Regions from separate parts of the Rhodoferax sp. GW821-FHT09E07 genome, predicted to be linked through region 2. Evidence: predicted binding sites of a transcription regulator. Region 2 holds the regulator's gene; each other region holds the start of a gene.

Region 1 (5,874 bases), on a different contig from region 2:
CTTCTTGCTCTCCACGCCCTTGGCATCCTGGAACACCAGGGTCATGGGGATGGTGGTGTCCTTGCGCAGTGGCAGCTTCAGGTCCATCAGCATTACGTGGTAGCCGCCCGGACTCAACGTCACCGGTTTGCCCGCGGGCAGCTCCAGCCCGCCCGGGACGGCGCGCATTTTCATCACGTCGCCCTCCATCTTCATCTCATGCACTTCGGCCACCCCTGCGACCGGGGTGGAGACGGCTACCAGCCGGGTGCCCTCTTTGGCGGTGAGCTGCATGAAGGCGCCGCTGGCCTTCTGGCCCTGCACGGTGGCGCGAGCCCAGGCGCCGCTGACGTCAACGGTCTGCGCCCACAGGGGGGCGGCCACGGTAGCGATCAGTAATGTGGCGATGGAAAGTTTCAGGGATTTCATGGAATGCTCCGTTGGGTTGAGGGTGCCGAATCAGTGGGCATGGCCGCCGGCGGCCTGGACGTCCAGCACTTCCAGCGCGGCGGCGGGAGACTTCAGACTGTGGGCGTCCTGGCCGGCGGCCGGGATTTCCACCCATTCGTTGCGGCCGACTTCGCAGACCTGAACGACCTTGAACCACAAGGTGCCGGGCTGGCGTGGCGTGGTGCCGCGCAGCACAAACTCGTCGTACAGCGCGCTGGGCAAGGCGTTCTCGGCGCCCTTGGCGGTCCAGGTGATTTCCTGGACGCCCTCGGTGTAGCGGGTGCCGTGCATGTCATAGGGCTGGGCCAGCGGCCCCACTTGGGTGGACACCGCCCAGCCGGGCTTCACCATGGGCTGGGCTGCGTTGAAACCAGCCGGAATCGTGACCTTGATGGTGGTGGTGGCTGAAGCCCCACACCCATGTCCGACCTGCAGCACGGCGCGGTAGCCAGCACCTGCCGCTGCGGCGGGGTCTTGCAGCGTTACGTGAGCAAAAGAGGCGCTAGCCCCCGTCAATGCTGCACAAGCAGCTACCAATTGAATAGCAAATTTTGAAGTCATAAGGAATACCAAAGAGGCGCAAGCCCACTGCGGGGACGCGCAAGCGAACCACCGCCCAGGAGACAGCGCTTCGCAAAAAATAAAAGAGAAAGGAGAGGGTTCAGCCCAGCGCAGGCGGGCCGCGCGCGGCAGAGGCCGCCACGACAGCCCCCACGGGGCGCTGGGCCAGGGCGCTGCGCTGCACATGGGCGAGGGCGCCGGGCGCATGCACGGCCACCGCGGCCGCAGGTGGAGCGCCTGCCACCATGCACAACACGCAATCCAGCGTATGGCCCATGGGTTGGGGCGCATCGCCATCGGCGCCAGCCTTGAGCTGCACCACCCCAGCGGCAGAACACACCAGGGTCAGCGCCTGTGGGTTGACGACCGGGGAGGCCACCGCCGCGCCCAGCGACAGCGCAAACCACACCAGCATCCATCGGGCGATGGCTCGGGTTTGGCGCAGGGACTGGAGGGCGGACATGGGGCTGAATTATGACGCAGGCCCCACAAGCCCCTCATGCCACATCCGGCATTTGACCCACATCAATGCAGATACGACGCCAGGCGCGCAAGCTCCCCATGGAACGCAACTTTGCCCTTTTCCCCTGGAGTACCTGATGGCCACCAACGAACTTTTTAAACTGCAACTGCTCGAGCAACGCGACGCCCTGCGCTCGCAACTGGCCACCCTGCGCGGTGGCAACGCCACGAGCAGAACCCAGGCCTCTGCCGAACACTTTGCCCCCAACCAGGACTCCACCGCCCAGACAGCGAGTGAAAAAGAGCTGGAGTTTGCGCTGGACGAACACGAAAGCGCCGAGCTGCGCCAGGTGGAAGCCGCGCTGCTGCGCCTGCAGGCAGGCACCTATGGCCGCTGCGTGGATTGCGGAATCGACATCCCCGATGCGCGACTGCACGCAGCCCCCGAGGCAGAGCGCTGCATCGCTTGCCAGGAGGCGGCGGAACACGCCTGACGCTGCTATTCTCGGGCGCTTCCCCGATTGAGGACGCTGGCGATGCCAGCGCAGCTCCCATGATGAATTACACCTTCGCCTCGGCAACCATTCTGCTGATCCTGATCACGGATCCGGTCGGCAACATTCCCATTTTTGCCAACGCGCTCAAACACGTGGCGCCCGAACGGCGTCCCAAGGTCATCCTGCGCGAGATCCTGATTGCGTTTGCGCTGCTGCTGACGTTCATGTTCGTGGGCGAGAGCTTTTTGCGCGTGATGAACCTCAGCGAGTTGTCGCTGCAGATCGGCGGCGGCGTGATCCTGTTCCTGATCGCATTGCGCATGGTGTTTCCCCCTGCAGCCACGACCGAGGGTGAACTCATGGCGGAGCCGCTCATCGTGCCCCTGGCGGTGCCAGCCATCGCTGGCCCGTCCGCCCTCGCGACCGTCTTGCTGTTGGTATCCCAGCAGCCCGACCGGCGCATGGAGTGGATCGGCGCGCTGTGCGTGACCATGTTGGTCAGCGCCGTAGTGCTGGTGTCGGCCGAACGCATTCAGCGTTGGATTGGCACGCGCCTGGTCGTGGCCGTGGAACGGCTGATGGGCTTGGTGCTGGTGTCGGTCGCGATTGAGATGATGCTGCGCGGCATCAAGACTTTTGTGCAACAGGTGGCCGCCGCCACCTGATTACACCGAAAGGCCCAGCCCCTGCGCGTGGTGGCGCAGGTGGTCTTCCATGAAGGTGCTGATGAAGTAGTAGCCGTGGTCGTAACCCGCGTGGCGGCGCAAGGTGAGAGGCTGGCCCGCCGTGGCACACGCCGACTCGAACAGATGCGGGTGCAGTTGCACGTCCAGAAACTTGTCCGCCAGCCCCTGGTCCACGAGGATGCCCTGCGCGAACAGCGGCGCGCTGCGTTGGGCCATCAGGGCTGACGCATCATGCGCGGCCCAGGCCGCGCGGTCCTCGCCCAAGTAGCCCGCAAACGCCTTGTGTCCCCAGGGACACTGGCTGGGTGCGCATATGGGCGCGAAGGCAGACAGGCTTTGGAATCGCTGCGGATGGCGCAGCGCCAAAGTCAATGCCCCATGGCCGCCCATGGAGTGGCCAAACAGGCCTAGGCGATTGACATCGACCGGCTGGCTCGCACCCACCAACGGCAGCAACTCGTCCAGCAGGTAGCTTTCCATGCGGTAGTGCTTGGCCCACGGTGCTTGTACGGCATCCAGGTAAAAGCCGGCACCCACCCCAAAGTCCCAGGACTCGGCCTCGCCCGGCACACCGGCGCCGCGCGGGCTGGTGTCGGGCGCAATCAGCGCCAGCCCCAGTTGGGCCGCCACGCGCTGCGCACCGCCTTTGGCCATGAAGGTTTCTTCGGTACAGGTCAGGCCGGCCAGGTACATGACCGCCGGCACCGCGCCCTGCTGCGCCTGCGGCGGCAGAAACACCGAGAAGCGCATGGGCAGGCCGATGGTGCTGGAGGCGTGTTGGTAGTAACGCTGCACGCCACCAAAGCAGGCGTGTTCGCTGAGCAATTCCAACCTGGGCAATGCTGCCATCAGTAAATCACCACACCGCGGATCGACTCACCACGCTTCATAAGGTCAAAGCCCTGGTTGATGTCTTCCAGCGGCATGGTGTGCGTGATGAGGCTGTCAATGTTGATCTTGCCTTCCATGTACCAGTCCACGATCTTGGGCACATCGGTGCGGCCACGTGCGCCGCCAAAGGCCGAGCCTTCCCATTTGCGGCCGGTGACCAGCTGGAACGGGCGCGTGGAGATTTCAGCACCGGCTTCGGCCACACCGATGATGATGCTGCGGCCCCACCCCTTGTGCGTGCACTCCAGCGCCTGGCGCATGACCTTGGTGTTGCCGATGCACTCGAAGCTGTAGTCGGCGCCGCCATCGGTCAGTTGCACAATCGCGTCGACGATGTTGCCGCCTGCGGCCTCGATGTCCTTGGGGTTGAGGAAGTGCGTCATGCCGAAGTCACGCGCCATCTTTTCACGGGCCGGGTTCAGGTCCACGCCGATGATCTTGTCCGCGCCCACCATCTTCAGGCCCTGGATCACGTTCAGGCCAATGCCGCCCAGACCAAACACCACGGCGTTGGCACCGGCTTCCACCTTGGCAGTGAAGATCACCGCGCCGATGCCGGTGGTGACGCCGCAGCCGATGTAGCAGACCTTGTCGAAGGGCGCGTCGTCGCGGATCTTGGCCAGCGAGATTTCGGGCGCCACGGTGTAGTTGCTGAAGGTGCTGGTGCCCATGTAGTGGAAGATGGGATCGCCATTCAGACTGAAGCGCGAAGTGGCATCGGGCATGAGGCCCTTGCCTTGGGTGCCGCGGATCAGCTGGCACAGGTTGGTCTTGCGGCTGAGGCAGAACTTGCAGGTGCGGCATTCGGGCGTGTAGAGCGGAATGACGTGGTCGCCCTTTTTGAGCGTGGTCACGCCGGGGCCCACGTCCACCACAATGCCTGCGCCTTCATGGCCCAGGATGGCGGGGAAGATGCCTTCGGGGTCGGCGCCGCTCAGGGTGTAGTAGTCGGTATGGCAGATGCCGGTGGCTTTGATTTCGACCAGCACCTCGCCGAACTTGGGGCCTTGCAGGTCCACGGTTTCGATGGTCAGGGGCTGGCCTGCTTTCCAGGCGACGGCGGCACGTGTTTTCATTCGGGTGTCTCAGTTGGGGTTTCGGTGGGTGGTTCGGAAGTGTCAGATGTCCCGGCAATGGCATCAGTCGCGACAGGGGCAACGGGGGCCGCTGCGGGCGCGCGGCCCTTGAACTCGGGCGGCACGACTTCCTGCAGGATGGCGCCAAACACGCTCTGGCCATCGCGGCCCTTGACCTCGATGCGGATCGTGTCGCCGTACTGCATGTATTCGGTACTGGGCTGGCCGTCCTGGAGGGTTTCCATGGCGCGCTTCTCGGCAATGCAGCTGTAGCCATTGGGCCAGTCGGTGCGGTTTTTGCGCGCCACGCCCTTGTTGCTGATGGTGCCCGAGCCAATGATGGAACCGGCCCGCACACGGCGTGTCTTGGCCAGGTGGGCAATCAACTGGCCAAAGTGGAAGGTCATGTCGCTGCCGGCCTCGCACAGGCCGACCTTGCGGCCATTCCAGGTGCACTGCACGGGCAGGTGCACGCGGCCACGCGCCCAGGCTTCGCCCAGTTCGTCGGGCGTCACGGCCACCGGGCCAAACGCCGTGGCGGGCTTGCTCTGCACAAAGCCAAAGCCCTTGGCCAACTCGTCAGGGATCAGGTTGCGCAGCGTCACGTCATTCACCAGCACCAACAGGCGCACGGCATCAATCGCGCGGTCGGGCGGGCAGCCCAGGGGCACGTCGCCGGTGATGGCGGCCAGCTCAGCCTCGAAGTCCACGCCCCAGGCGGGGTTGGCACAGACGATGTCGTCCTGCGGGCCGGCCAGGTCGTCGCTGCCGCCCTGGTACATCAGCGGGTCGGTGTAAAAGCTTTCGGGCACCTCGGTACCACGGGCCTGGCGCACCAGCTCCACGTGGTTCAGGTACGCCGAGCCGTCGGCCCACTGGTAGGCGCGCGGCAGCGGCGCCATGCACAGGGCGGGATCAAACGGGAACGCATGGCGCGCGCGGCCGTGGTTCAGGCTCACGTACAAGTCTTGCAGTTGGGGGGAGAGGTAGTTCCAGTCGTCCAGCACCTGCTGCAGGCGATTGGCGATATGGGTGGCGTAATGCGCCTGGGTCAGATCGCGGGAGACGACCACCAGCTGCCCGTCGCGGGAGCCATCTTGGTAGGTAGCGAGTTTCATGCGGGCATTTTCGCCGGGTTTGGCGGGTAGCCCTGCCACCTGTCTACCGTACACTGGACTTTTGCGTTCTACCCAGCATGTCTTTGGCTTTGCCTTTGGTCGCACTCCCCCACACACGTCTGCCCTCCTGGCCACTCAAAAGCCTGGCCATGGT
Region 2 (5,874 bases):
GCCAGCACATCCCCCGCCAGTGCAGCCACCAGCAGCGCGGAATACAGCAGCCCACAGGGCAACAAGGCCCACAGCATGCCCAGAAACAGGGGCGCACCACGGCCCCAGCGCAGGCCCAGGCTGCGGGTACGCCGCCACACGGCACCGGCGCCGGCCTGCAACCACAGCGGCTGACGCGCCTGCCACAGCAGCAGCAAGCCCAGCACCAGCGCGGCCACATGCACCATGGACCACACCGGGCGCAGCGCCGCACTTTGCACCGTGAGCCAGCCCAGGCCCTGCATGGACGCAGCCGCCAACGCGCCCAGCGCAGAGTAGCCCAGCACACGACCGAATTGAAACCCGAGGAGCGCAGAGGCTTGGCGCGGACCGGCCGCCTGCCCGATGCCGGCACAGGCGGCACCACACATGGCCACACAGTGGGGGCCACCCACCAGGCCCATCATCAGGGCGGTGAGCGCCAGAGAAGCTTGCATCCGGCGATGCTAAATGATCTTGGAAAAGCGGGCGCGGGTACGGTCCGTCTGCAGGTACTTGTCAAACACCATGGCCACCGCACGCACAAAGAACCAGCCCTGTGCGGTGACCTGGATGCCGCTGTCATCCACCGTCACCAAGCCCTGCTCCACCAAGGTTTCCAGGGCTTTCATTTCGGCGGCAAAGTAGCTTTTGAACTCCACCAGAAAGGCCAGGTTGATGGACTCGAACTGCAGCTGGCCCTGGCACATCAGCGCCATGATGACGGCGCGGCGCACCAGGTCATCGCGGGTGACGGCCAGGCCGCGCACTACGGGGAAGCGGCCCTGGTCCAGGTAGTCGTAATACTCGTCCAGCGTCTTGGCGTTTTGGCTGTAGGTGGCGCCAATGCGGCCAATGGCGGACACGCCCAGCGCGATCAGGTCGCAATCGGGCTGGGTGCTGTAACCCTGGAAATTGCGGTGCAAGCGCCCCTGCCGCTTGGCCACGGCCAAAGCGTCTCCCGGCAAGGCAAAGTGGTCCATGCCCACGTACACGTACCCCGCGCCCATGAAGGCTTCGAGCGAGCGCGACAGCATGGATACCTTGGAGGCCGCACTGGGCAGGGCCACCGTGGCAATGCGCCGCTGCGGCTTGAAACGCTCGGGCAAATGGGCGTAGGCGTACAGCGCAATGCGGTCGGGCCGAAGCTGGTTTACCTGGGCCAGGGTGCGGTCAAAGGACTCAGGGCTTTGCTGGGGCAGTCCGTAGATCAAATCCACATTGATCGATTCAAAACCCCGGGCGCGCGCGGCTTCCACCAGCGCAAACACCTGGTCGGCAGGCTGCACGCGGTGCACTGCCTTCTGCACCGCAGGGTCAAAGTCCTGCACGCCAAAGCTCAGGCGGTTGAAACCCAGCTCGGCCAGGGTGTCCAACCGTTGTGGATCGATGGTGCGGGGATCCACCTCAATGGAGTATTCGCCACCAGGCACTAGGTTGAAGTTGCGCCGCAGCATGCCCATGAGCTCGCCCAGCTCGGCGTCGTTCAAGAACGTGGGGCTGCCGCCGCCCAGATGCAGCTGGCTGACGGTCTGCCCCCGGCCGATGACGGCGGTGTGCAGGTCCACCTCGCGGCTCAGGTAGCGCAGATACGGCGCGGCGCGATCGTGGTGTTTGGTGATTATTTTGTTGCAGGCGCAGTAGTAGCACAGCGACTCGCAGAACGGAATATGCACGTACAGGGACAGCGGCAGCGCCAGCGCGGCGGCCCCGCTACGGCGCTGTGACAGTGCTTGGGCATAGTCTTCGGCGGTAAAAGCCTCTACAAAGCGGTCTGCAGTGGGGTACGAGGTGTAACGCGGCCCTGAAACGTCAAATCGGGTCAACAATCCTTCGGGTACAGAGGTGGGTTCGGCGACTGCGTTCATGAATGCTCCATCTAACGCAGCAACTGTGACGCAAACGCCGGACCCTGCACTTGATCCAAATCAAGTCGCACGCGCTTGGCTAGGCGGATAATTGACTTGCATCAGGGGAACACCATGTTTGAAACAACTTTGCGGACCGGAAAACCAGGCGAGGCCCAAACGCCCATCGCCATCACGCCTGTGTCTACGGCGCCTCTAAGCCCGCAGACCATCAAAGTGGCGTGCTCCAATTGCAATTTGCGGGAACTGTGCATGCCCCTGGGCTTGAGCCCCAGCGAGCTGGACCGCATCGATGACGTAGTGGCCAGCCGGCGCAAGGTCAAGCGTGGCGACACCCTGTTTCGCAGTGGCGAGCGCTTTACCAGCCTGTACGCTATTCGCACTGGCTTTTTCAAAACCTGCGTGGCCTCGGAAGATGGCCGTGACCAGGTGACCGGCTTTCAAATGGCCGGCGAGGTCATTGGGCTGGATGGCATCGTGAGCGAGCGCCACAGCTGCGATGCGGTTGCACTGGAAGACGCAGAGGTCTGCGTCATGCCGTTTGAGCGCATTGAAGAACTCTCCCGCGAAGTGAATGCGCTGCAGCGCCATGTGCACAAGATCATGAGCCGCGAGATCGTGCGTGAGAACGGGGTCATGCTGCTGCTGGGCAGCATGCGGGCCGAGGAGCGCCTGGCGGCATTTTTGCTGAACCTGGTGCAGCGTCTGCATGCTCGGGGGTTCTCGCAATCCGAGCTGGTGTTGCGCATGACGCGCGAAGAAATTGGCAGCTATCTGGGCCTGAAGCTGGAGACTGTGAGCCGCACGTTCTCCAAGTTCGTGGACGACGGCATTGTGGAAGTGAAGCAGCGGCATGTGCGCATCATCAACACCGATGCGCTCAAGGACATTGTCAACCCCAAGGTCTGCAACTAAGCCTTATTCGTTGACTTCAGCCGCACTCAGGCTGAGCACGGCGGTGAGGCCGCTGGACAGCGATGTCACCGCCCAAAACGTGAAGAAAGCCAAGGTATAGACGCCCTTGCGAGGCAGCTCCAAGGGCAGTCCCAGCCACTGCAGATCCTGCGGATCCACGACGGCGAAAACAAAAATCTCCAGCACGCAGGCCATCAAAAAAGCCGGCCAGACGATGGCCATCCATTTGCCGCGCATAGGACTCCTTTCAGGCCCCGGTCAGGGCGCCTTGGGTGCCGCGATGGGATCTGCTACCCCGGTCGCTGCGTGGTTGCGGGCCTTCATGGCGGGCGCCAGGCTTTGCGGGGTATCCGCCAGGGTGCGGTTGATCTCCACACCGTTTTGGTAGTAGTTCTCGTCCACCAGTGGGTCCGAGCCCACTGCAGCCAGATAGAACGTAAAGAAGCTGGCGATGACCACGGTCAGCGGGCCTGAGACGACCAGCCACACATGGCCAAATTGCCACCAGGGACGGGAATCAACAGCTGCGGGATTGGACATGAAAATCTCCTTAACGGGGAACAATGAACACAGATTTTTCGGTAACACGGGCACCGTCCTGCTCGGCGGTTACCGTGAAATGGATGGGGTGCGAACCTGCTGCTGCACCTTCGTACGGCAACTGCACCCGCACGGCGACCCAGCGTGACTGCGTGGCGTCAATTTCGACGGCGGGCTCTGAAGCCACGGCCAGCCCTGGCAGTCCCTCCACCGCAATCTGAAAGCGCTGCGATGTCTCGGTCGCATTCATCACCTGCAGGCGGAACACGTTTTCAATACGACCGCCTGAGGCAATCCGCGCCAGCGCACCGCGATCCCGCTCCACGTCAACCTTGAAGCCGGGTCGCAAGTACAAACTGACCAGCATGGCCACGACCACCGCTCCCAGAATGCCGGTATATACCAGCACGCGGGGGCGCAGCACATGGCGCCAGGTCTGGGCGGGGGTCCAATGCTGGCTCACGGCATTTTGGGTGGAGTACTTCACCAGCCCGAGCGCATAGCCCATCTTGTCCATCACCGTGTCGCACACATCGGCACAAGCGCCACAGCCTATGCACTCGTACTGCAGCCCATTGCGGATGTCGATGCCCGTGGGGCACACCTGCACACACAAACTGCAGTCCACACAGGCACCCAGGTTCAGGGCGGCGGGATCGGCTTTTTTGGACCGCGCTCCCCGCGGCTCGCCACGCTCCTGGTCATAGGTCACCACTAGCGTGTCTTTGTCAAACATGGCGCTCTGGAAGCGCGCATAGGGACACATGTACTTGCACACCTGCTCGCGCAGAAAACCGGCGTTGCCATAGGTGGCAAAGCCGTAGAACAAAACCCAGAAAATTTCCCAGGGACCCAACGTCAACGCCAGCACTTCATGGGACAGTGCGTGGATGGGCGTGAAATAGCCCACAAAGGTGAAGCCGGTCCACAACGCCACGCCAATCCACAAGCACTGTTTGGCCGTTTTGCGCAGCAGCTTTTCGGGGGTCCACGGTCCGGCATCGCGGCGCATACGGGCCGAGCGGTCGCCCTCGGTGAGCTTCTCCAACCAAAGGAAGATCTCCGTGTAGACAGTTTGCGGGCAGGCATAACCACACCACAGGCGGCCCGCCACGGCGGTGAACAGGAACAGCCCCAGTGCAGAGATGACCAGCAAGCCGGTAAGGTAAACAAAGTCCTGCGGGTACAGCACCAAGTTAAAAATGAAGAAGCGCCGCGCGCCCAAGTCAAACAACACAGCTTGGCGCTGGCCCCATTCCAACCAGGGCAGACCGTAGAAGACCAACTGCGTCAGGAACACGCAGGCCCAGCGCCAGCGCGAGAAGAAGCCCGTCACGCTGCGCGGATAGATCTTCTTATGCGCCTCGTACAGGGCGACCATCTCCGCGTCGGCCCCTTCAGGCGGCGCAATCGGCCCCTTGTCAGGCGACACGGCGATAGGGATCACCTTGTTGTGCGGGGCGTTGGCGGAGGGGTTCAAGCGGATTCCTGACAAAAGCCTTTACTTGGCTGCGGCCCCGTTGGACAAGCCCCAAACATACGAAGCGAGCACCTTGATCTGCTCAGGGCTGAACTTCTCACCCTGGGCGGGCATCTGATTGATCTTGCCGTTGTTGACCATGGAGATGATGGCGTTCTCGCCGTAGCCGTGCAGCCAGATATCGTCCGTGAGGTTGGGAGCGCCCAGTGCCTGGTTGCCCTTGCCGTCCGGTCCGTGGCAGGCAGCGCACGCTGCAAACTTGGACTTGCCCAGGGCGGCGCGCACCGAGTCGTGCGGGCTGCCCGACAGGCTCAGCACGTAGTTGGCCACGTTTTTCACATCATCCGGCGTGCCCACTGCAGCAGCCATGGGAGGCATCTGACCTACGCGTCCCAGCGTGATGGTCTCGATGATCTTGTCCGGTGTACCGCCATGCAACCAGTCGGAATCGGTCAGGTTGGGGAAACCCTTGGAACCGTGCGCGTCCGACCCGTGGCACTGGGCGCAGTTGTTCATGAACAGCCGTTCACCGATGGCGTGGGCCTGGGGATCCTTGGCGATGTCTTCGGGCTTCATGGTGGCAAACTTGGCATACAGAGGTGCAACCTCCTGGTTGCCCTTCTCGACCTCGGCCTGGTACTGGCTGGCCTGGGTCCAACCCAGCTTGCCCGCAAAGTTGCCCAGACCCGGGTAGAGCGCCAGGTAGACCCCGGCAAACACCAAGGTGATGACGAACAGCCACACCCACCAGCGCGGCAGCGGATTGTTCATCTCGCGCAGGTCACCGTCCCACACGTGGCCGGTGGTGTTGTCGTTCGCGGTCATGGCTTTGGCCTTGCCACTAAACCACAACAACAGCAAGCACGCCACGATGCCGACCACCGTGATGGCTGCTACATAAACAGACCAGAAGTTGTTCGTAAAGTCACTCATCTTGATTCCTTGTTCGGGTCAGTCCTGCTCGAAAGGCAGGTTGGCAGCTTCTTCAAAGTCCGCAGACCGATTGCGCGACCAAGCCCACCAGACGATGCCAATGAACAGCACAAAACTGAC
Region 3 (5,874 bases), on a different contig from region 2:
TTTTCAATGGTGCCACTGGAAATCTCGCGCGCCAGGGTTCCGCGATCCTTCATGACATCCACAGAAAAGCCCTTGCGCGTTGCCAAGCTGGCGACAAAAATGCCTCCCACCAAGAGCAGCAAGGCTCCATAAATCCAGACCCGGGGTCGCCAGACGCGTCGCACCATCTCGGACGTGGTCAACTTTTGCTGAATTCCATGGCCAGATGAATAGCGAATCAGGCCCTTGGGGTAGTCCATCTTCTCCATGACGCTGTCGCAGACATCGATGCATGCAGCACAGGCAATGCATTCGTTTTGCAGGCCGTTGCGAATGTCAATGCCTGTGGGGCAGACCTGGACGCAAAGTGTGCAATCGATGCAGTCCCCCAGCCCCCGTGCCTTGGGGTCTGCGCTGCGAGGCCGAGACCCCCGTGATTCACCGCGCTCCGTGTCGTAGGCAATGACCATAGAGTCCATATCGATCAAGGCGCTTTGAAACCGGGCGTAGGGACACATGTATTTGCAAATCTGCTCGCGCATGTAGCCTGCGTTGCCATAGGTGGCAAAGGCGTAGAAAAGCACCCAGAACCATTCCCAGGGCGAGAACGACATCGCCCGCAGCTCGCCCAGCAGCGCGCGCACGGGCGTGAAGTAGCCGACGAACGTGAAGCCAGTCAGCAATCCAATACTGATCCACGCAAGCTGTTTGGCACTCTTGCGCCAGATCTTTTCCCAGCCCCAGGGGGCCGCATCGAGTCGCATCCGGGCAATGCGGTCGCCTTCGGTATGGCGTTCCGCCCACATAAAGATTTCGGTGTAGACCGTTTGCGGGCACGCATAGCCACACCACAGCCGACCGGCCACCGCCGTGAAGAAAAAGAGCGCGAGTGCCGAGAGGATCAACAGTGCCGCGAGGTAGATGAAGTCCTGTGGATGCAGCACCAATCCCAGTACATAGAAACGGCGTTCTGACAGATTGAACAGAATGGCTTGGCGCCCGTTCCACTGCAACCAGGGCAGACCGTAGAACACCAACTGGGTCAGCCACACCATGGCCCACCGCCAATTGGCGTACCAGCCGCCGACAGAGCGTGGGTAAATCTTGATCTGCTTCTCATACAGTGAGACAAGCTCATCTGACTGGGCCGAATGGGCAATGGGAATGATGGGGATCATGGGTTTGGCAGGAAGGCGCTTCCCGGGAAGATTTCCGTCGGAGCGCTGTCGTTTATTAGATGTATTTAAAATACATGTATTGTATTCCTGCGCTTGTCACGGGGCAAAATACGCGAAAACCTAGAAACAGATTGGACGCCCTGCATGAAACTCACCAGCTTCACCGACTACAGCCTACGCGTTCTCATTTACCTGGGAACGGATCCTTCCCGCCGCGCCACCATCGCGGAAGTCGCCTCCGCATTTGACATATCTGAAAACCATCTCATGAAAGTGGCCCATTTCCTGGGGCAGCAGGGCTGGCTTTCCAACGTACGGGGCAAAGGTGGCGGCATGGCCCTGGCATTGGCACCCGGGGAGATTGTGGTTGGCAAGGTTGTGCGCATCGCGGAGGCGGGTGATATTCCGGCCGAATGCTTCAGTTCGGAGCCCGACAACTGTCCGATTGCGCGGATTTGTCGCCTGCGGGGCGTGCTCAATGAGGCTGTCAACGCGTTCTACGCGGTTCTGGACGGCTACACGTTGGCCGACCTGGTGCAAAACCGCGCGATGTTGGGCAAGGCACTCCAGATTCAGCCCATAACGCTGGTGCGCTGATCCGCATTTGGCGGCGGTTATCGGGAAGATCGGGTTCGGGAAAACGGTTCATTTGATCTAGCGCAAGTTTCGGTACAGCCTTGTCACTACGATAAAGATGTATTTCACATGCATATTTATCCGAGTGAGATTGAGGGTTTCAACCCGAGGAGACTTCCGTGAACAAGAAACTGAAGAACTGGATATCCGGCGCCATCGTGGCCATAGCGTTTGCCGGCGGGTATGGATCTGCCGCGGCGGCTGCGCAGGCACCCGCGAAAACAAGCCCCATCAAGTACACCGGCGACTTTGGCCCTCCCCAAGGTGCGCCGGTCCATGCGGTGCTAACCAGTCCGCCCAATGTGCCGCCACCTACCAACCGCAAGGTACCGGTCAAGGTCATTGTGGAGCTTGAGGTGGTAGAGAAAGAAATGCCAATTTCCGAGGGCGTGACCTACACGTTCTGGACATTTGGCGGAACCGTGCCTGGCAGCTTTATCCGCGTGCGACAGGGCGACACAGTGGAGTTCCACCTGAAAAACCACCCCAGCAGCAAGATGCCGCACAACATCGACTTGCATGGCGTCACGGGTCCGGGGGGCGGAGCTGCTTCCAGCTTTACCGCACCGGGTCATGAATCGCAATTCACCTTCAAAGCCCTGAATGAAGGCGTCTATGTCTACCACTGCGCCACGGCCCCTGTGGGCATGCATGTCGCCAATGGCATGTACGGTCTGATCCTGGTGGAGCCGCCCCAAGGTCTTGCCCCGGTGGATCACGAGTACTACGTCATGCAGGGTGACTTCTACACCACTGGCAAATACCGGGAGAAGGGGGCTCAACCCTTCGACATGGAAAAGGCCATCGACGAGAAACCCACGTATGTGCTGTTCAATGGATCCGAGGGTGCGCTGACGGGAGACAAGGCGCTCAGGGCCAAGACCAACGAAAAAATCCGTCTGTTCATTGGGAATGGTGGGCCCAACCTGGTGTCCAGCTTCCACGTGATTGGCGCCATCTTCGATAAGGTGCGCTTTGAGGGCGGCTCCAATATCCAGACCAATGTGCAAACCACCTTGATACCCGCCGGTGGCGCTGCCGTGGTGGAGTATCAGACCAAGGTTCCCGGAAGCTATGTGATGGTTGATCACTCGATCTTCCGGGCATTCAACAAGGGGGCTCTGGCGATCATGAAGGTCGAGGGGCCCGAAAACAAGGCCATCTATTCCGGTAAAGAGGTGGACTCTGTGTACCTCGGTGACCGGGATGCGCCCAACCTCGCTTCGGTAGCAACTGCCACTGCCAATGCCGCCAGCGGCACGCTGACACTGATGGATCAGGTCAACGCTGGCAAAGCACTTTTCAATGGCACTTGCTCGGTGTGTCACCAAGGCAATGGAGCTGGGTTGCCCGGCGTATTTCCGCCGTTGGCAAAGTCAGACTATCTCCATGCAGACCCCAAGCGGGCCGTGGGCGTTGTGGTCCATGGGCTGAGTGGGAAGGTCGTTGTGAATGGCAAGGAATACGACTCGGTGATGCCACCCATGAACCAGCTGAATGACGACGAGGTGGCCAACATCCTGACCTATGTGCTGAACGCCTGGGACAACAAGGGGGGGCAAATCAAGGCTAGCGATGTGAAAGCCGAGCGCGCCAATACCGTGGCCAAGCCGGTTGCCGAGCATTGACCATGCGCCTGTGCGGCCCCTGCGCCATACCGACCGCTGCCATGTGGAAGAACTGCTTCGGGTGGGCTGCAGCGGGGCTGGTGTGCGCATCTCTGCAGCTCTGCCTTGCCGCTACCGCTGAGGGGCGCTACGTGCCGGTGCCGGCCGGAACGGTGTCCAGTGTTCTCTCGGGTGGAAACGGTGACGACGTGCCCGTGAAGGTTCCTGCCTTTGCGATGCGCTCCCGACCGGTCACGGTGGGGGAGTACCTGAGGTTCACGCAGATCCAACCCCAGTGGAAGCGGGGCCGTGTGCCGGCGGTCTTTGCGGACGGCAGCTACCTTCATCAATGGAGCGCGCAATCGGTCTCCCCGCAAACCGCTGACCAGCCCATCACCAGCGTCAGCTGGTTCGCGGCGCAAGCGTATTGCGAGAGTGAGAACGCGCGGCTGCCCACCTGGTACGAGTGGGAGTATGTGGCCGCTGCCGACGCCACGCGCCCCGATGCGCGCAAAGACCCGGCTTGGCGCTCCAAAATTCTGGGTTGGTACTCCCAGACGTCCAGCATGCCGCCGCGCAATGTGGGGGGAGACGCCAACTTCTACGGTGTCGAGAATATGCACGGATTGATCTGGGAATGGGTCGATGACTTCAACGCCCTCTTGGTGAGCGCTGACAGCCGCAACCAGGGTGACCCAGACCAACTCCAGTACTGCGGTGCAGGCGCCATCAGCCTGCAAGACCGCGCCAATTACGCCGTTCTGATGCGCGTGGCCTTGTTGTCATCGCTTGGCGGTTCGGACTCCACCAACAACCTGGGCTTCCGGTGCGCCCGCAATGCAGAGAAATAAATCCATGAAAACCGTCATGCACCATTCAATCTCCCGGTTTTTACGCAGTTTTGCCTCGGTCAGCGCGACCGTCTTCCTGTCTGGCGCCATGGCGCAGACCACGACGGTCGCACCGCCTTCGGCCCAGACGCTGCCCGGAGACTCGGTTTACCAGCTGACAGCAACGTTGACAGACCAAAGTGACCGAGCGTTCAAGCTGCAGGACCAACGCGGCAAGCCTTTGCTGGTCAGCATGTTTTACAACTCCTGCAAGTTCGTCTGTCCCATGCTGATTGACACCATGCAGCTGACCCAGCAGGGACTCACCGCCAAGGAGCGCGCACAGCTTGGGTTGCTGCTCATCACTTTTGACCCCGCCCGGGATGATGTTGCGGCCTTGAAGTCGATTGCCGAGGCGCGTGAATTGGACCGCACCCAGTGGACGCTGGCGCGCACTGATGCCACCAGCGTGCGCAAGATCGCTGCCACCCTCGGGATTCAGTACCGATTGCTTCAGGATGGCGAGTACAACCACACCACCGTACTGCTGTTGCTTGATGGCGAGGGACGGATTGTCGGGCGCACCAAGCGCATCGGCACCGCAGACCCGGCATTCATCAAACTTGTGAAGCAGACATTGCAGACCTCTGTCCCCGCCGGTTCATGAGGTCGGCGGACACGTCCGACCCGATCCAATTCCCTTTCCCTTTTTGAAACTTGGAGACTTACCATGCAAACCAGCCGTAGAACTTTTGTGATCCATTCCCTCGCAGGCGCAGGCTTGATCGGAGGCGCAGCTTGCCTCCCATTGGCGCATGCCCAAGCTGTGTTGCAGGAGTCAGATGCCACTGCCATTGCACTGGGCTACAAAGCAGACGCCACGAAGGCCGATAAAACCAAATTTCCCAAATACGCCGCAGGCCAGCAATGCGCGAGTTGTGCGCTGTACCAAGGCAAGCCCACAGACACGTCCGGTGGGTGTCCGCTGTTTGCGGGTAAGTCCGTGGCTGCCAAAGGCTGGTGTAGCGCCTGGGCCAAGAAAGCCTGATATCAAGCTTCTCGCAGCTCGGTCTTGCGCGCAATGATGCGCGACACCAGCCCGTACGCCACAGCCTCTTCCGCCGACATCCAGTAGTCGCGCTCGATATCGGCGAGAACCACTTCCAGTGACTTGCCGGTTTTGCGGGCGATGGTGCGGGCAATGCGCTCGCGCGCTTTCACGATCTCGCGCGCCTGGATGGCAATGTCGCTGGCCGGCCCACCGGAGCCGCCGCTGGGCTGGTGGATCAGAAAGCGCGTGTTGGGCGTGCAGAAGCGGCGCTCTTTTGGGGCAGATAGGTAAAGGTGCGTGGCCGCACTGCCCACCCAGCCGGTGCCAATCATGTTCACCGGCGCAGCAATAAAGCGCACGATGTCGTGGATCGCGTCACCCGACTCCAGATGCCCGCCCGGCGAGCTGACCAGCACGTCGATGGGCTGGTCACTGTCTGCGTCCAGCGCGATAAGGCGGCGCGTCACGTCGGCGGCCATGGTGTCGGTCACGCTGCCGTAGATCAGCAATGTGCGGGACTTGAAAGCTTTTTCCTCCAGGTAGGAGGTGCGTGGTTCGGCGGCAAGGGCGGGGGCGTCGGTTTTGTCTGGAGC
Region 4 (5,874 bases), on a different contig from region 2:
GCTCAGCGTCACCGGTACGGGCTTTTTGCCATCCAGCTGCGCGTCCTTTACCAGTAGGTTCAGGGCCGACACCTCCAATCGCACGGGGCGCGCGTGGGTACGGTCAGACACCACGGCACTGGCGTCCTGCACATGCAGTTCGCCCAGCGCCACCTTCCATGGGGCGCCCGCGGCAGCTGGTTTTTCTGGCGCTGCTGCAGGTGCGGGTGCGGCCGTGGGCTTGAGCCAGCTCTGGAACATCCATTGCCCATCGGCCTCGCGGCGCACGCCAGTGCTGGCGCGTTGCAGCAGCAGCTTGCCGATGCGCGCACTGCGCGCCGTGGGGTCGGCCTGCACATCGGTGAGCTCCAGCAACTTGAACTGCGGCAGGTCCGACGACGAGGGACCATTGCCGCCCCGGCCTGTGCCATCAGCCGCGGCGGACTTGGCGCCCACCAGTGCCGCGTCGCGCACAGCCAGGCGCTGCGCCGTGGCCTTGACCTGGTCACCCTGCCAGCTGGCGCCCAACTGGGCGTCCAGCAAGCCACGCAGCGTGGGCACCAGAAACTGGGCCGTGTAGGGCGTGGCCAGCGCCAGCGGCAGGTCGTTCACGGTGGCCTCGGCGGTGCCCTGCCGCAGCGTGCCGCCCAGCTTGAGGCCCAGGCGGGCCGGCGTGCCCTTGGCAGACACGGTGGCCGAGGCTTCGGCGGTGGCGGGCTTGTCCATGGGCCATTGCAGGCCCTGGGCGGTCAGTGCTACGTCGGCCAGCGCCAGCTTGGCCGCAGGCTGGGTCTGTTGGTCCAGCCAATCCACCGTTCCGCCGGCCAACTCCAGGCGGTCCAACTGCAGAGCCCAAGGGGCCGGTGCAAGCGCTGCCGAGGAGGTTGCGGCTGGCACTTGAGCGTCTTTTTGGCTTGCAGCCCCCGTGGAATCTGCAGTTACAGCTACTTTTTTAGGAGCATTTTGGACCGGCTTGCCGGAAACAAAGTCCAGATTCAGGTGACCGTTGTGCGTGCGGGCCACCTGCAAGTGCGGGTTGGTGATGGTCAGGGCCGAGAGCTTGACCGAGCGCTCCAGCGGCCGCACATCGGCCAGCTCGGTGCGCACGGTGTCTACCGCCAGCAGCGGTGCGCCCGCCGTATCAGCCACTGCCAGGCGGCTCAGGGTCACAGTGCCCGAGAGGCTAACCGCGGTTGCCGGGGTTTGCACAAAACCGACCTTGAGTTCGGCATCCACCACCGCGCCCTGCAGCTGAACCGGCAGGCCGGCCGGCAGGTAGCCCAGGTAGGGTTTCAGGTCCAACTGGCTGATCTTGATCTGCGCCTCGCCCTTGCGGGTCTGGGCAAACGGCGTGCCCTGGGCGGCCGTGTCAAACGCGCTGCCGTTGAGCACAAAGGCCAGGCGCGGCGACACCAGCACGTCGCGCTGCGAATCGAAGTTGCTCAGAAACGGAACGCTGAGCTGCAGGTCGCGCAGCGTGTGCTGGCGTACGGGGCCCTTGAGGCTCTGGTCCGCGTAGTCCACGCTGCCACCGGTCAGCGTCACGTTGTAGACCGCGAAGCGGGGCAAGGGGCCGGGTGGTGTGTCCGACGGCGCGCTCAGGCGCTGCACGATGTCATCCACATCGTAGTGGCCATTGCCCAGGTGGGTGAGCTGCAACGTGGGGCCCTCCACCGTCACCGCGTCCACCACGGGTGCCAAGCGCAGCAGCGACTGCAGCTCGGCATCCACATAGATGCGGGCCACGCTGAACTGCGGGCCGCTGCCGTCCGCCTTGGCCACCGCCAGATCGCGCAGCGTGAGTTCCAGCGACCAGGGTGCAAAGTCCACCGCACCCACCGTCACCGTGCGGCCCAGCAGCGCCGTCAGGCGGCTTTGTGCTTGGCTTTTGAGCAATGGGGGCACCGCCAGCCACGCCAGGCACCAGAACGACACCAGCCCAGCAACGGACCATGCGAGCCGGCGCAACCAAGTGAAGGTACGGGGAGAAAAAGAGGTCATGGCACAACGGTTCCTAAAGGCTTAGACGCGGCACCACCGTGCCCAGCCAGGATGGTAACGGGCCGCCACGACAACCACAGCCATTGACCTGCATCAAGTGCGTTGGCCGTCTACCGTGGGAAGCTTGCACAGCCCACACCGGAGAACCGCCATGCCCCAGACCAGCCTGCAAACCATCAAAGACGAACACGCGGCCTTGCGTGCCATGCTGCAATCCCTGCTGATGATGCTGGACCGCGGACCGGGTGACGAACCCGAGTGTTTTTTCGATGTGCTGCGCGCCATGCTGTTCTACATTGACGAGTTCCCCGAGAAGCTGCACCACCCCAAGGAATCCAACCTGCTGTTCCCCCGCGTCGCGCGGTTGGCCCCGCAAACCATGGAGGTGATCGTGCAGCTGGAAAAGGACCACGCCCACAGCGAAGCCAACGTGCGGGAGCTGCAGCACCTGCTGCTGGCCTGGGAACTGGTGGGGGACAGCCGCCACACGGCCTTTGACACTGCGGTACGCCGCTACGTGGCCGACTACCTGGCCCACATGAAGCTGGAGGAAACCGCCATCCTGCCAGTGGCCCAAACCGTGCTGGCCGAGGCGGATTGGGCCGCGTTGGACGCCGCCTTTGCCATCAACTGCGATCCATTGACCGGCAAGCAGCCGCGCGACCCGGTCTACGACCGCCTGTTCACCCGCATCGTCATGCGCGCCCCCGCCCCCATTGGCGTGGGCGACGCCTGAGCACCGCGCGGCACTAGCGCACCAGCTTGAGCGCCAGCACCTGCTGCGCCACGCAGCGCCCCTGCACCTTGCCCCCCTCAATGCCGCTGCGGAAGTGGATGCCCGCGTACATGCGCGAGATGGCCGCTTCGTCGGCTGCCACGCGGAAGCTGGCAAAGGTGCGCGGCCCCCAACCGCGGTCGTTGTGGGTGTTGTCGGTGAAGGGCTTGTTGGCGCCAAAGGCGGCCTCCAGGATGCCGGCCGCCGCACTCGACTGCACCGAGTGGCCCGAGGGGTATTCGGGAAACGGTGGCGTGTGCATCAGCGTAGGGACCCAGTTGCTGTCGATCACCAGCTGCACATAGGTCACCGGCCGCAACAGGCTCACGGTGTACTTGGTCTTCCAACCCGCAATGAAGGCATCGGCCATGGCCAGATTCAGGCGCACCATGGTTTGGGCCGCCTGGGCCAGGTCCGCCTTTTGCTGCTTGAGCAAGTCGTTGGCAATGTAGACCCAGTGCCCGGCCGGCGTGGGGGTTTTCAGGGGGTCATCCGCCCAGTACAGCGACACTTGGCGCTGCTCTTGCGTGGCCTTGTTGCTGACCTGGTAGACCTCGTTGGCTTCCTTGTAGAAGGCTGAACTTGGGCTCTCAGAATACGGCGGGGGCAGTGGTGCGGCGCAGGCCGTGCTGGCCTTCAGCACAAAGGGGCGTACATCACCCCACCAGGGCAACAGCGCCGGTGCAAACGCCGGGGGCGTGGGCACCCACTGCCCTTCCCCACTGGGCGGCACGTAGTTTTGCTGGCTGCGCCGCAACGGGCCCCAGGCCTCGTGTCCGCCGTCGGTGCGAGCCCAGGTCATGATGGCCATGGCCATGAGCTTGCCAAAGGTTTCCGAGCGGTTGGTGATCTCGGGTGTCACGGTGTTGGGGTCAAAGTCCTGGCTGTACCTGAGCGGCAAGCTGCGCTCCAGCAGGTCAATGCGCGCCTTGTTCTCGGCACTGGCCGTGGGAAACATCATGCGCGTCATCGTCGCCAACGAAGCATTCGCCACGGTGGGCCAGTGCAGCACCTCATCGGGCTGGGCCCAGGGCAGTGACTGCAGCTCATTCAGCTGGCCTGCGAGGCTCTGGTACTGCGGCATGCCGGGCACCACCGACTCGTACAAGGCCAGGCCCATATAGGCAAATGCCCGGGAGGCGACTGGTGGACTGAAACCCGGGGTCTGCTGGGTCAGCAGCAAAGCCAGGCTGAACCATTCAGTGGCCACGCTGGCGCTGTAGGCGCTGGCGGGGCGTGGGGCGGGCGCGGCTTGTTGTGCGTGCAGGGGCAGGCAAGCACATGCCCACACCAGGCACAGGGAGAGCAATCGGGTTTTCATGGGGCTTTCCAGTTCACGAGACCTTGGGGGCTGAGGGTGTAGAAGGCGTCGGCCTTGGCGGGCATCCAGTCGCTCCAGCCACCGTGCGGCCATTGCACGCGCAGTTGCACGGCGCTGGCAGCACCCAGGCCAAAGTGCATCCAGCCCAGGTGGCCGCTGGCGTGGCCACCGCCCACGGTGAGTTCCTGGCGAATCACGCGGGCCGCATCGCCGTCACCCAGCTTCACCTCCACCCAGGCGCCCACCGCATCGCGGTTGCCGTCGGGTTGCTGCAGGCGCAACTGCAGCCAGTGACTGGCCTCGGCAGGCGCGCCGCTGCTGGTTTGGCGCCACACCTGCGCCTTGTCCCAGCGGTTGACCACCAGCACATCCAGCAGGCCGTCGCCATTCAGGTCCACCACCATGCCGCCGCGCCCACGCTTGAAGCTGGCCAGCCCCGCCTGGCTGCCTGCTTCCACAAAGTTGCCATCGGCCTTTTGCAGCAGCAGGTTGTTGGGGTCCAGGGTCGCAAAGTCGGGCATGGTGGACACATTGCCCTTCACGACAAACAGGTCGGTCAGGCCGTCGTTGTTCAGGTCGGCAAACTGTGCATGCCAGGCGGTGCTGGGGTGCACATCACCGCCCACATAGGGCCGGTGCGCGGTGACACCGCGTTTGAAGGCGATGTCGGTGTAGCGTGGCTGGGCCGCGCCAGCCTCCAGCGTCTGCAGCTTGTTGTCGGACATGCTGGTCAAAAACACGTCGGGGTAGCCATCGCCGTTGATGTCGTGGCTGGCAATGCCCATGCCCCAGATCTGCAGCGGTTTCCAGCCCTGGGCGGCGGTGTAGAGCGCGGGGGCCCCGCCAGCGGGCAACTGCCAGAGCTGCTCTTCGCCCCCCTTGTAGTACTCGCGGTCATTGCTCACACGCAGCGCGGCCGTGCCTGAGCGGTTCCAGTCCGAGAACAACATGGACAGCGCGCAGTGGCCCGGTACCAGCGGTGTGGCGGCCTGGTAGCCGCCGCCCTCTTTGGGCCGCAGCAGCAGACCGGGCGTGCAGCTGCCCCACGGAAACTCTGGCTTGCTGCGATCGGTGTAGGTGCCAAAGGCCAGCGTGGGCCAGCGCTGGCCTTGCTCCCAGGTGGCAGAGAATGCGGTGTGCCAGCCATTGCCGGTGTGGATAGACCAGGCGTCATTGGCTTTCTCGAACTTGCACTGGCCCAGGCCTTTAAAGACCTGCACCTCGCCCACGCGCAGCACCACCAGGTCGGTCTGGCCATCGCCGTCAATGTCCAGCGGGTAGGCGCCAATCGCATTGGTCAGCTCCAGGCCGGAGCGCTCTTCCTGCAGCTTCAGTGCACCGCCGCGCGTGCTGCGGTTGCGGTAGAACTTGGCCTTGTTGACCCCCGCCGTGACATACACCTCGGGCAGACCGTCGCCATCGCAATCGAAGGTGGCAACACCGCCGCCCACCATGTACTCGCCCTCCCCTTCAAAGCGGCTTTGCAGGCCGGCGGTGTCGGTCTCTTCCGCGAAACGGGGGATGGGTGGCAGGGGTGCCGGCTCCACGGCATACACCTGCAGCATGAGGTACAGCCCAAGCAGCAACAGGCCCGGTTGGGCACGCGAACGAAGTGGCAGGAATTTCACATAAGGCCTTGTGCAAAAGAAACGTCAGATAGCGAATTTAATAAATTCGACCAAAAAACTAAGTCGGGTTTACACCAATGTCTTTGAAGACCCACACCGGGACAATGATCACCAACCCCGCAGCGGCCAGGCCCGTGCGGCACATAAAAGTTGGAGACACGGACATGAAG

What was found. Region 2 encodes FNR, which switches genes on or off when oxygen is low (the NO sensors DNR and NnrR bind a similar motif). Its sites were predicted from a motif close to TTGATNNNNATCAA; they were not measured.
Region 1: the regulator FNR is predicted to act here: its motif matches at 1,506-1,519, upstream of AC07OE_RS18215 (TraR/DksA family transcriptional regulator).
Region 3: the regulator FNR is predicted to act here: its motif matches at 1,807-1,820, upstream of nirK (copper-containing nitrite reductase).
Region 4: the regulator FNR is predicted to act here: its motif matches at 2,064-2,077, upstream of AC07OE_RS00125 (hemerythrin domain-containing protein).

What each region holds. Positions count from the first base shown of each region.
Region 1 is NZ_JBWKOP010000009.1:80,907-86,780, reverse strand. Features, by position in the region: gene AC07OE_RS18230 (copper chaperone PCu(A)C) at 1-408, opposite strand, end outside; gene AC07OE_RS18225 (YcnI family copper-binding membrane protein) at 439-990, opposite strand; gene AC07OE_RS18220 (hypothetical protein) at 1,091-1,453, opposite strand; gene AC07OE_RS18215 (TraR/DksA family transcriptional regulator) at 1,590-1,946, shown strand; gene AC07OE_RS18210 (MarC family protein) at 2,009-2,614, shown strand; gene fghA (S-formylglutathione hydrolase) at 2,615-3,484, opposite strand; gene AC07OE_RS18200 (S-(hydroxymethyl)glutathione dehydrogenase/class III alcohol dehydrogenase) at 3,484-4,602, opposite strand; gene AC07OE_RS18195 (fumarylacetoacetate hydrolase family protein) at 4,599-5,720, opposite strand; gene AC07OE_RS18190 (DUF3108 domain-containing protein) at 5,798-5,874, shown strand, end outside.
Region 2 is NZ_JBWKOP010000002.1:510,289-516,162, forward strand. Features, by position in the region: gene AC07OE_RS05560 (sulfite exporter TauE/SafE family protein) at 1-476, opposite strand, end outside; gene hemN (oxygen-independent coproporphyrinogen III oxidase) at 486-1,886, opposite strand; gene fnr (fumarate/nitrate reduction transcriptional regulator Fnr) at 2,001-2,801, shown strand; gene AC07OE_RS05575 (hypothetical protein) at 2,805-3,038, opposite strand; gene AC07OE_RS05580 (FixH family protein) at 3,060-3,341, opposite strand; gene ccoG (cytochrome c oxidase accessory protein CcoG) at 3,352-4,821, opposite strand; gene ccoP (cytochrome-c oxidase, cbb3-type subunit III) at 4,843-5,754, opposite strand; gene AC07OE_RS05595 (cbb3-type cytochrome oxidase subunit 3) at 5,773-5,874, opposite strand, start outside.
Region 3 is NZ_JBWKOP010000003.1:294,181-300,054, reverse strand. Features, by position in the region: gene ccoG (cytochrome c oxidase accessory protein CcoG) at 1-1,157, opposite strand, end outside; gene AC07OE_RS07195 (Rrf2 family transcriptional regulator) at 1,302-1,754, shown strand; gene nirK (copper-containing nitrite reductase) at 1,952-3,421, shown strand; gene AC07OE_RS07185 (formylglycine-generating enzyme family protein) at 3,463-4,251, shown strand; gene AC07OE_RS07180 (SCO family protein) at 4,256-4,897, shown strand; gene AC07OE_RS07175 (high-potential iron-sulfur protein) at 4,961-5,278, shown strand; gene AC07OE_RS07170 (ATP-dependent Clp protease proteolytic subunit) at 5,281-5,874, opposite strand, start outside.
Region 4 is NZ_JBWKOP010000001.1:22,649-28,522, reverse strand. Features, by position in the region: gene AC07OE_RS00130 (DUF748 domain-containing protein) at 1-1,980, opposite strand, end outside; gene AC07OE_RS00125 (hemerythrin domain-containing protein) at 2,132-2,716, shown strand; gene AC07OE_RS00120 (vanadium-dependent haloperoxidase) at 2,730-4,076, opposite strand; gene AC07OE_RS00115 (CRTAC1 family protein) at 4,073-5,704, opposite strand; gene AC07OE_RS00110 (methyl-accepting chemotaxis protein) at 5,869-5,874, shown strand, end outside.